3 regions of the Terribacillus saccharophilus genome follow, and region 1 is predicted to be linked to each of the others. Evidence: riboswitches for the same ligand, from Rfam matches in the RefSeq annotation. Region 1 holds a riboswitch; each other region holds the start of a gene.
What was found. A riboswitch is a leader RNA that binds a small molecule or an ion and turns the genes downstream of it on or off. The one in region 1 is predicted to bind S-adenosylmethionine.
Positions count from the first base shown of each region.

Region 2: it holds a riboswitch for S-adenosylmethionine, as region 1 does, so the genes downstream of both, GZ22_RS16570 (methionine ABC transporter ATP-binding protein) here and GZ22_RS00330 (ABC transporter permease) in region 1, are expected to answer to the same signal.
Region 3: it holds a riboswitch for S-adenosylmethionine, as region 1 does, so the genes downstream of both, GZ22_RS04035 (M20 metallopeptidase family protein) here and GZ22_RS00330 (ABC transporter permease) in region 1, are expected to answer to the same signal.

Region 1 is NZ_CP008876.1:62,226-65,503, reverse strand. Features, by position in the region: gene GZ22_RS00335 (ABC transporter permease) at 1-397, opposite strand, end outside; gene GZ22_RS00330 (ABC transporter permease) at 414-1,337, opposite strand; SAM riboswitch class I at 1,468-1,571, opposite strand; gene GZ22_RS00325 (NADPH-dependent FMN reductase) at 1,716-2,258, opposite strand; gene GZ22_RS00320 (homoserine dehydrogenase) at 2,277-3,278, opposite strand, start outside.
Region 2 is NZ_CP008876.1:3,332,359-3,335,636, forward strand. Features, by position in the region: gene gcvH (glycine cleavage system protein GcvH) at 1-306, shown strand, start outside; gene GZ22_RS16555 (ribonuclease M5) at 446-796, shown strand; gene GZ22_RS16560 (thioredoxin family protein) at 808-1,113, shown strand; gene GZ22_RS16565 (hypothetical protein) at 1,199-1,528, shown strand; SAM riboswitch class I at 1,588-1,689, shown strand; gene GZ22_RS16570 (methionine ABC transporter ATP-binding protein) at 1,784-2,806, shown strand; gene GZ22_RS16575 (methionine ABC transporter permease) at 2,799-3,278, shown strand, end outside.
Region 3 is NZ_CP008876.1:769,228-772,505, forward strand. Features, by position in the region: gene GZ22_RS04030 (ABC transporter substrate-binding protein) at 1-716, opposite strand, end outside; gene GZ22_RS04035 (M20 metallopeptidase family protein) at 729-1,925, opposite strand; SAM riboswitch class I at 2,035-2,138, opposite strand; SAM riboswitch class I at 2,337-2,441, shown strand; gene GZ22_RS04040 (methionine biosynthesis PLP-dependent protein) at 2,522-3,278, shown strand, end outside.

The sequences.
Region 1 (3,278 bases):
TACCAGGAATCGTCATAATAATGTCCATGATTCTCATGAACGTATTATCGACTGCGTTGTTACAGTAGCCAGACACCAACCCGATTAACCCGCCGATTCCTCCGCCAATTAAGACTGACAGTACACCGATAACCAAGGATTGTTGACTGCCATGTACAATCAGACTGAAAATATCTCTGCCGAATTGATCAGTTCCTAGCAGATGCTCCAATGATGGAGCTAATAAAGCATCGCTTGGATCCATCCTTGTCGGCGAATGACTGGCAATCTGATCAGGGAATAATGAACAAATTACAATGAATAAGATAAAGCCGGCTGAGAGCAGCAGCAGACTTCCTGTCCACCAGCTATTTCGGCGATACGACAAAGTTTTTGTTTTCTTTAAGCTGCCAATCATCTTCAATCACCCTTTCTTACTTCTCATTCAGCCGGATTCTTGGATCAATTAATCTGTAGGAAATATCAACAAGCATATTGATCACAACATAAAAGGCGGCAGTAAACAGAATGGCACCTTGAATGATCGGAATATCCTTTTGGTCGATTGCATCTACAATAAGTCTCCCTAGTCCCTGTCTTGAAAAAACGGTTTCTGTAACAACCGAACCAGCAAGCATCTCTCCGAAGATCATTCCCACCATAGTCACCGCAGGAATAAGGGCATGACGCAGAATATGCTTAAACAAAATTGCCCGATGCCCGATGCCTTTTCCGCGTAAAGATCGGATAAAGGGCTCATTAGATGCTTCTAGAATGCTGTTCCGAATCAACCTTGTAATTACTCCAGCGCCGGTAATCCCGAGACCAATCGATGGCAGAATCAGCTGCTCAAAGGATCCATTTCCGATGGACGGCAGCAGGTGGAGCTGCACAGAAAAGATCCAAATAAGAAGAATACCAATCCAAAAATTAGGAGTGGAAACCCCAATCAAACTCAACACCCGGATGATGCCATCCAGCAGTTTGTTCTGATATACCGCGGATAAGATACCTAAGATCAGACCTAGTACAATGGCTACGATCATGCTTGAAATGGTCAGCGCCAATGTCGGTCCCAAATTATCAAGCAGGCGTTCCAGTACCGGTTCACTATTCGCATAAGAAGTCCCAAGATCTCCTTGAAATAGTCCAGCTACGTAATCCAGATATTGCACAATAAGGGGTCTATCCAATCCAAGTTTTTCTCGAAGCTGATTTACCGTCTCTGTCGGCACATCATCTCCGGCTAATAAAGTCGCTACATCACCGGGAAGAATATTAACTATCAAAAATACGAGCGTGACCGATCCTAAAATAACACCGGCTGCCATCCCGAAACGAGACAATACATACAACATTGCTGCTTCCACCTCCATCTACTTCATATAAATTACACTTTTCCAATCACTATAGTAGGAATTAAAGACGCAGAAGCCTCTGTTTAAAAATAAAACAACTCCCCACGAAAGATAAGTGGGGAGTCGTTCCTGCTTATCTTCCGGGATCACCCGATGGATTTGGCACAGTTTTCCTAACGGAATCCGCTGCCGAAGCTTCACAGGGCCATATCCCTCCACTTCTCTTGATAAGGATTATTCAATTAAATAAAAAAACGCTTTTACTCCTACAGATCGGGAATAAAAGCTTCTGGTGGTCCAGTCAGCATTTATACAACTTATGGTAATTAGAATATACGCAATCCTTGTACGCGTCAATATAAATTCAAAATATTTAAATTATTTTAATAGTATATGTGCGGCAACAGCTTGATGCTGCAACGCCTCATCTAGCCCAATAACAAATTGCTCTAGCGTTTTTTTACAGTCTGGTGCCAGAATAGAATCTTTAAATTCCTTACGGCTTACAGCGAGCTGCTGAGGAATTGCATGCGCAGACAGACTGCGGAAAACTGTCCGCAATCCATTCAAAGTGTTAATACCGCCCTTCAGGCCGCCTGTACTCGTTAACAATCCGACAGGCTTACCTTTCAGCAAGTCTTTATCAAAATAATCAATTGCGTTTTTTAATGCTCCGCTATAGCTGCCATGATATTCAGGTGAACCGATCACAAGTCCTTCCGCCGAATCGATTCTTTCCCGCAGCCAATCAGCTGCTGCTCCAGCCGGCTGGGCCGGGTGAAAAAGCGGCAGCTCTAATTCACCTATATTGATTATCTCGGTTTCATATTTGGCCTTTTGCAATAGCGTCTGCACTTGTTTCAACAGCTTCTTAGTAGTGGATGCAGGATTCAAACTTCCGTTTAGCAATAAGATTGTCATCCGAACTCTCCTCCTGTATTAGGCTTCTGCTTTTGCCGGTGTTCTCGCGGCAACCCGATAATAATGGCTATCAGATTCAACGTTTTCTCTGTGCAGAAGAATAGTCTCACCAGACGGCAAATGAACGAAAGGAACTGCCTCATGTTTCTCCGTGAATTTGATTACCCGCTTTACTTCGATTTCCTTCCGCTGGTGAACAAGATTCGCTAAATCCTCGACAATGGCGCTTGCCGTCGGCAGGGCTCCGGCACCTGGTCCTTGAAGCTTCAGTTTGCCAACAAGGTCACCTTCCACACATACAGCATTATCTACTCCATCCACGCTGTACAGAGGATGTGCAGCCGTTAAGATGACCGGTTCGACAGATGCAGTCACTTCTCCGCCCGCGTTTTCAAGCGTCGCAACATGCTTGATTTTCCAACCTTGTTTTGCAGCGGCTTGGATATCCTGTGAGGAAACTGAGCGGATTCCCTTTCGTGTAACTTTCTCCCAGTCCGGCTGATCTTCGAATAACAAATCACTCAGCACCATCAGTTTATAAAAAGCGTCCCAGCCATCAACGTCATTGGCGGGATCAGCTTCTGCAAATCCCGCTTCCTGCGCAAGCTGCAGCGCTTCTTCAAACGGCAGTCCCTTATCGGACATTTCCGTTAGAATAAAATTGGATGTGCCATTCAAAATCGCCTCTACCTTAACGACGTGGTTGATATGGAGAAGCTGCTTCAGCGTCCCAATCACCGGAACTCCGCCTGCGACTGCTGCTTCATATTCCAACCGTACACCTTTTTCCTTTGCCAAGCGCTTGAGCTCCGCCCCCCGTGAGGCAATTAGCTCTTTATTCGCTGTGATAATATGACAGCCATGATGGATTGCTTCAGTCAAGTAGCTAAAAGCTGGCTCAATACCGACACTAGCTTCGATGATTACATCAAGGTCGGATATAGAGAAAAGCTCCGCTGCATCGTCTGTCAGCAAGGCGTCCGTTACTTGCTGTTCATACTTCTGCTTCTCCCGCACCAA
Region 2 (3,278 bases), 220 kb from region 1:
ATTACCGACTTCGCCCAGGATGAACTCGGAGACATCGTATTCGTGGAACTTCCGTCCGTCGGTGACGAACTGAAAGCAGACGAGCCATTCGGAAGCGTTGAATCTGTAAAAACAGTGTCCGAGCTGTATGCTCCGATCAGCGGAAAAGTCGTAGCTGTGAACGATGATTTAGACGACAGCCCTGAATTCGTAAATGAATCCCCATACGAGAAAGCATGGATGATTGTAGTGGAAGCAGATGACGATGCAGCTTATGAAAGCTTGCTATCTGTAGAAGATTACGAAGGACGGATTAAAGAGGATTAATTTTTTGGGTCCTTGTTGATATCTGTTAGCAAGGGCAGCGGTCTCTTTTCATATACTATGGCAAGCGTTCGTTGCTAAGCCTTTATCGGGGCACGGGCAAGGAAGCAATCAAATATCGATCAGAATAGGTGATGCCAGTATGGGTGATGAAGAAAAAGTCATTATTGTAGAAGGACGCTCGGACAAAGAGCAGATAAGGAAGATCATCGATGAGGAAGTGACGATCATCTGCACCAATGGCACATTGGGCATCGAGCGGCTGGAACAGCTGTTGTATGACTATGACTTGGATCACAAGCAAGTATATATTATGGTGGATGAGGATAGCGCTGGTCATAAGCTGCGAAAACAGTTAGCACGAGAGCTGCCGCATGCCCAGCATATTTACGTAGACAGAACCTATCGAGAGGTAGCGGCGACCCCGGCCCCTGAATTGGCCACAGCCCTGCTTAGCAGAAGTATCATGGTGCATCCATTCTTCCTCGTCTGAAGAAAGAAGGGATGAATATCAACGTTATTAAAACCGAGGTCCAGACAGTCACACAACAGGAGCAAGCAAGAATATTTGTACACACGCCTTTTTGCGGTACATGTCAGCTTGCAGAAAAAATGCTCCTTGCAGTGGAGGCCGTGACAGGCCAGGAATATTATCACAAACTGAACGCCTCTCTTTTTCCTGATTTTATGCAGGAGAATAAGATTGAAAGTGTACCTTGTCTCATTACCTTCAAACAGGGAGAAGTTCAGGAAAAAATATATGCGTTTCATTCCGTTCAGCATATGCTGGCGAAGACGCTGAGCGAATAAAACAGCTTTCCAATCTGGAAAGCTGTTTTTTCTTGCAGGAAATCAGAACAAGAAGAGCCAAATACAGTGTAGGGGGGAATGGCGGATGATCATCGAAAAACTGACAAAGCTCAAGCATCAGATCGAGGTAAGAGAGGATCTGCTGCCTTTATGTAATGATAAGCGGCTCAAGGTCTTCATTGAATGGGGAGATGCACACTTCGATTTGCATATAGATAGAAGCAGCCTCACGACCCCAGCTTCTAAGCCTTATGGTATTTTACATATACGTACCGATGAGCAGACACTGCAGGAGCTTCTTGATGGTGAGGTACAGCTTCGCAGTATCCGCAAGCAGCAAGTAGTGGACGGCGATTATCAGCATATTCTGCTTGTAGAGGCCCTTCTATTTCTGGGAGGTAAAGGAAGTCTGTGAAATATGTTGACAAGAATATTGACTAGATGCTAAACTCCTTTTAGCAATCATATACCAAACTCTTATCAAGAGTGGCGGAGGGACTGGCCCGATGAAGCCCGGCAACCACAGGTTTTCCTGTATGGTGCCAATTCCTGCAGGGAAACCTGTACAGATGAGAGAACAATTATCGAACGCAACTGCGTCTTTTTGTTCTCAGAACAAAAAGGCGCTTTTTTATGCTTATAAAGCAACACGAGGAAGGAGGAGCGGATATTGATCACCATCAAAAACCTCTCCAAGATATATCGCACAAAAAAACAGAATATTACAGCAGTCGATGAGCTTAATCTTACAATTGAGTCAGGTGAGATTTTCGGCGTGATTGGTTACAGCGGTGCTGGAAAAAGTACTTTTGTTCGCCTTTTAAACCGCTTAGAAGAACCGACAGCTGGTGAAATAATAATCAATGGCAAGGATATCGTTAAACAGCGTAAAAACGAACTTCGTCTAGCCAGACAAGAAATCGGGATGATCTTCCAGCACTTCAATCTGCTATGGTCCCGTACTGTACATCAAAATATTGCTTTTCCATTGGAAATCGCAGGTGTACCGAAAAAAGAAAGAAAAGAAAAAGTTGATCGTCTGATTGAGCTAGTCGGACTAAAAGGGCGCGAAAATGCGTATCCATCTCAGCTGAGCGGCGGACAGAAACAGCGTGTCGGCATTGCAAGGGCATTGGCCAACGATCCGAAAGTTCTGCTTTGTGATGAAGCAACATCTGCGCTGGATCCGGAAACTACTGACTCTATCCTTGACTTGCTCGTGGACATTAACAAACGCCTCGGACTGACTATCGTATTGATTACACATGAGATGAATGTTATCCGAAAAATTTGCCACCGTGTAGCTGTTATGGATACCGGAAAAGTTGTAGAACAAGGCGATGCAGCGCATGTATTCCAGGACCCGCAGCAAGCTATCACGAAACGCTTCGTTCAGCAGCTGGATGGAAGCGAACAGTATAATTCCTTATCGGCTGCAGTAGTAAAAGAAGGTACAGGCACAATCGTGAAGCTTTCCTTCTCTGGAGAAAACGTGAATCAAACAGTTGTCAGTCAGACTGCTAAACAATTCGATGTTGATATCAACATCCTGCAGGGCAGTGTATTGCAGACACAAACCGGAGCAGTAGGAAACCTGTTCTTACAGCTGGTGGGTAATGAATCGGAAGTGGAGAAGGCACTGGACTTCATCCGCGGAGCGAACGTGAAAGCGGAGGTGCAGGAACTTGTTTGAGAAGTGGTTTCCGAATGTAGATATTGCAGATTTGAACACAGCCATCTATGAGACATTCTATATGACGATCCTTTCCTTGATCGGTACTTTCATCATCGGTATTATCCTAGGCCTTTTGCTTTACCTGACTAGTAAGGGCAAGCTTTGGGAAAATAAAGTTGTCTACGGTATTGTAGCGGCGGTTGTAAACATATTCCGGGCGATTCCGTTCATCATCCTTATCTTACTTCTATTCCCGTTTACCGATTTTATCGTCGGTACGATCCGCGGACCAGAGGCAGCATTGCCTGCACTTATCATCGGATCTGCACCTTTCTATGCTCGATTAGTTGAGATTGCATTGAAGGAAGTAGATAACGGAGTAGTAGAAGCGGCTAAGGCAATGGGTGCAAAGAACAGTACGATTATGTTCAAAGTACTATTAAAAGAATCTATGCCGGCACTTGTTTCTGGTCTTACTGTAACGGCAATT
Region 3 (3,278 bases), 710 kb from region 1:
TATGCGGTTTTCTTACCTGTCAAACCGCCCCAGTCTTCTTCTTCACGAGATTGATAGTCATCGAATTTGGAAAGGACAATTTCATTCCCGCGCTTCCAGGAATCAAATTTGAATGGACCTGTACCGATAAGCTGCTCGTTTGTCAGCGGCTGCTCACCTGCTGCTTCAGCAATGTCAGCTGGAATGATGACAGCTGATGCTTTTGGTGCAGACATATCAGTAAGCAAAGCGGTATACGGATCGTTGAGCGTAATGACCAATGTCAGGTTATCTGTTGCTTCGACTGAATCAACATGTGTTGCAGCGATCTTACCGACAGAGGAGACCTTCAGCCAGCGGTCGATTGATGCTTTTGCGTCTTCAGCTGTTACGTCTTGCCCGTTATGGAATTTCAGTCCGTCACGAAGCGTGATCGTATAGGTTTTTTTATCATCACTGACGGTATGATCGTCAGCAAGCAAAGGGCGTACTTGATAATCATGATCTATTGCAAATAAACCTTCGTAAATATGCCAGCCAATTTTTCTAGTAGCACTTTCTCCGGAATACATCCAGTCAAGCGTATCGGGATCAGCTGTCATGGCAACATTTAGGTCACCGCCTTCAACGGGATCTCCGCCGCTTGCACCGGAACTGCTGCTGGAATTGCTGGAGCACCCGAATAGGGCAATAGTGGCCATCAAGCCGAATAATATAAGTGCAAACTTCTTATTCAATATACTTCCTCCTTAGCTTCCCAATAACGAGAATACAATTTTCGTAAATGCTTTTTCCGTGATAAGCAAAGCTCGCTCATCGATGTCGAACTTAGGATGATGATGTGGATAATGTGTGGCAGTATCCTCATTGCGGGAGCCAACTTTAAAGAAGCTTCCGGGTTTCTCCTGTAAATAATAAGCGAAGTCTTCAGCGCCCATCCCAGTTTCAAGCGGAATAACCTGTTCTTCACCGAATTCTTCGGCAAACAGACGCTGCAGAAGTGCGGTTTCTTCCGGGTGGTTGTAAAGAGCAGGATAGCCGTGCAGATAATCAATTGAATAGGTTGCGCCGAATCCAGTTGCAATACCGTCTACAATGGACTCTATCTGTTTTCTCACCTGCTGGCGGATATCAGCATTAAACGTCCGGACTGTTCCTTCCAATCTGGCGGTATCCGGAATAACATTGAATGCTTGGCCAGACTGGAACACACCAAGTGTCACAACTGCTGATTCCAGAGGGTTGACTCTGCGGCTGACAATCTTCTGCAATGCGCTGACAATATCACTGCCGATGACAATTGGATCGACAGCTTCATGTGGAGCTGCGCCATGACCGCCTTTTCCTTGGATGGTGATCGCAAATTTATCAACTGCTGCCATCTTGAAGCCTTCGCCAACACCGATCTTTCCGATAGGAGCAGCCGAATTAAGGTGGGCACCGTAAACATAGTCCACACCATCAAGTGCACCATCTTCAATCATTGCTTTCGCGCCGCCTGGAGGAACTTCCTCAGCTGGCTGGAACAGGAAGACCACTTTACCTTTCAGGCTTTCCTTGTGCTTGATCAATGTTTTAGCAGTTCCGAGCAAGGCGGCTGTATGACCGTCATGACCGCAAGCATGCATGACGCCAGATGTCTTGGATCGATACGCAGTCTCTTTTTCATCTTCAATCGGTAGCGCGTCGAAATCGGCTCGCAGAGCAATCGTTGGGCCTGCTGTCTTTCCTGCAAGTGTAGCGACGATGCCATAACCGCCGATGTTTGTCTGGATATCTTCATAACCGAAGCTGCGCAGTTTATCAGCGATAAAACGGGCTGTCTCTGTTTCCTGGAAACTCAATTCGGGATGCTGGTGCAAATATCGTCTCCACTCAACCACTTCAGCGAAATTGTCTTCTAGTTCCGTATGTACTTCTGCTATTCTCTGCTTGATCTGTTCCATTTCCAACCTCCTGTAATAATCTTGATATTTCCAATGGATATAATCGGAATTGATGCTAAAAAAAGACCCTCTTCCAGACAGAAGAGGGTCTTTTAAAGATTTTCCGCTCTTCTTATCTGCAGTGTTATACACCTGGAATTAGCACAGTACTGCACCTTGCAGCCTGTTGCTTTGGTTTCGTTGGGCCATTCCCTCCACCAATCTCGATAAGAAATATTAGTTGTAAGGAAAAGGATAGACCGAAAAGTTCTGGGTGTCAATCCTATTTTTTGTCACTTTTTTTCCTAATGAGCTGTACTATGCTAAAAATTACATCAGAAAAAGATTCATTTGGCAGAAAATTTTAAATAATGCTTGACTGTATATTTTTGTGTGTTAACATAGCTTTAATATAAAAATTAAATAGAAATTTTCTTATCAAGAGAGACGGAGGGAATTGGCCCGATGATGTCTCAGCAACCAGTCTGAGAAAGACACGGTGCTAAATCCAAAAGGTATCCGCCTTAAAGATAAGAAGCTGATTCGGTCATGACTGAACCTTCTTCCTTTTTGGGGAGAAGGTTCTTTTTTTGTTTAAGAGAAGGGTGAGAAGCGGTATGGGAAATAGTTTGGAAACAACATTCGTGCAGTTAGGAAATCGCAGTGACGGAATAACAGGAGCAGTGAATCCGCCAGTGTATCTGTCCACTGCTTATGCACATGGAGGAATCGGCGAATCTACCGGGTATGATTATTCACGGACGAAGAATCCTACTCGTTCTGTCCTGGAAGAAGGTTTTGCAATGCTGGAAAAAGGCGATCGAGCTTTTGCATGCAGCTCAGGCATGGCAGCAATTCAGCTTGTATTATCCCTTTTTCGTTCAGGCGATTCACTGCTAGTGCCAGAGGATATTTATGGAGGCACCTATCGACTGTTTGATTTCTATTCAGATGCATATGACGTATCGCCGGTATATGCGCCATTTCATTCCGTTGAAGAGACTGCAGCATTGATAACGGAAGATACAAAAGCAATTTTCCTTGAAACACCGACAAACCCGCTCATGCAGGAAATCGATATTGCTGCATATGCGCAATTAGCAAAAGATCATAACCTGCTGTTGATTGTTGATAATACGTTTCTGACGCCTTATTTCCAACAGCCGATAACAGAAGGGGCAGATATTGTCATCCATAGTGCGACGAAATATATCGGCGGCCACAATGATGTTTTAGCCGGTCTTGTAGTGAGTAAGGGCTGTGAATTATCAGATCGATTAGCAGTATTGCATAACGGCACGGGTGCTGTCTTGTCACCGCTCGATTCCTGGTTACTCATCCGCGGCTTGAAGACGCTGCCGCTACGAATGCGGC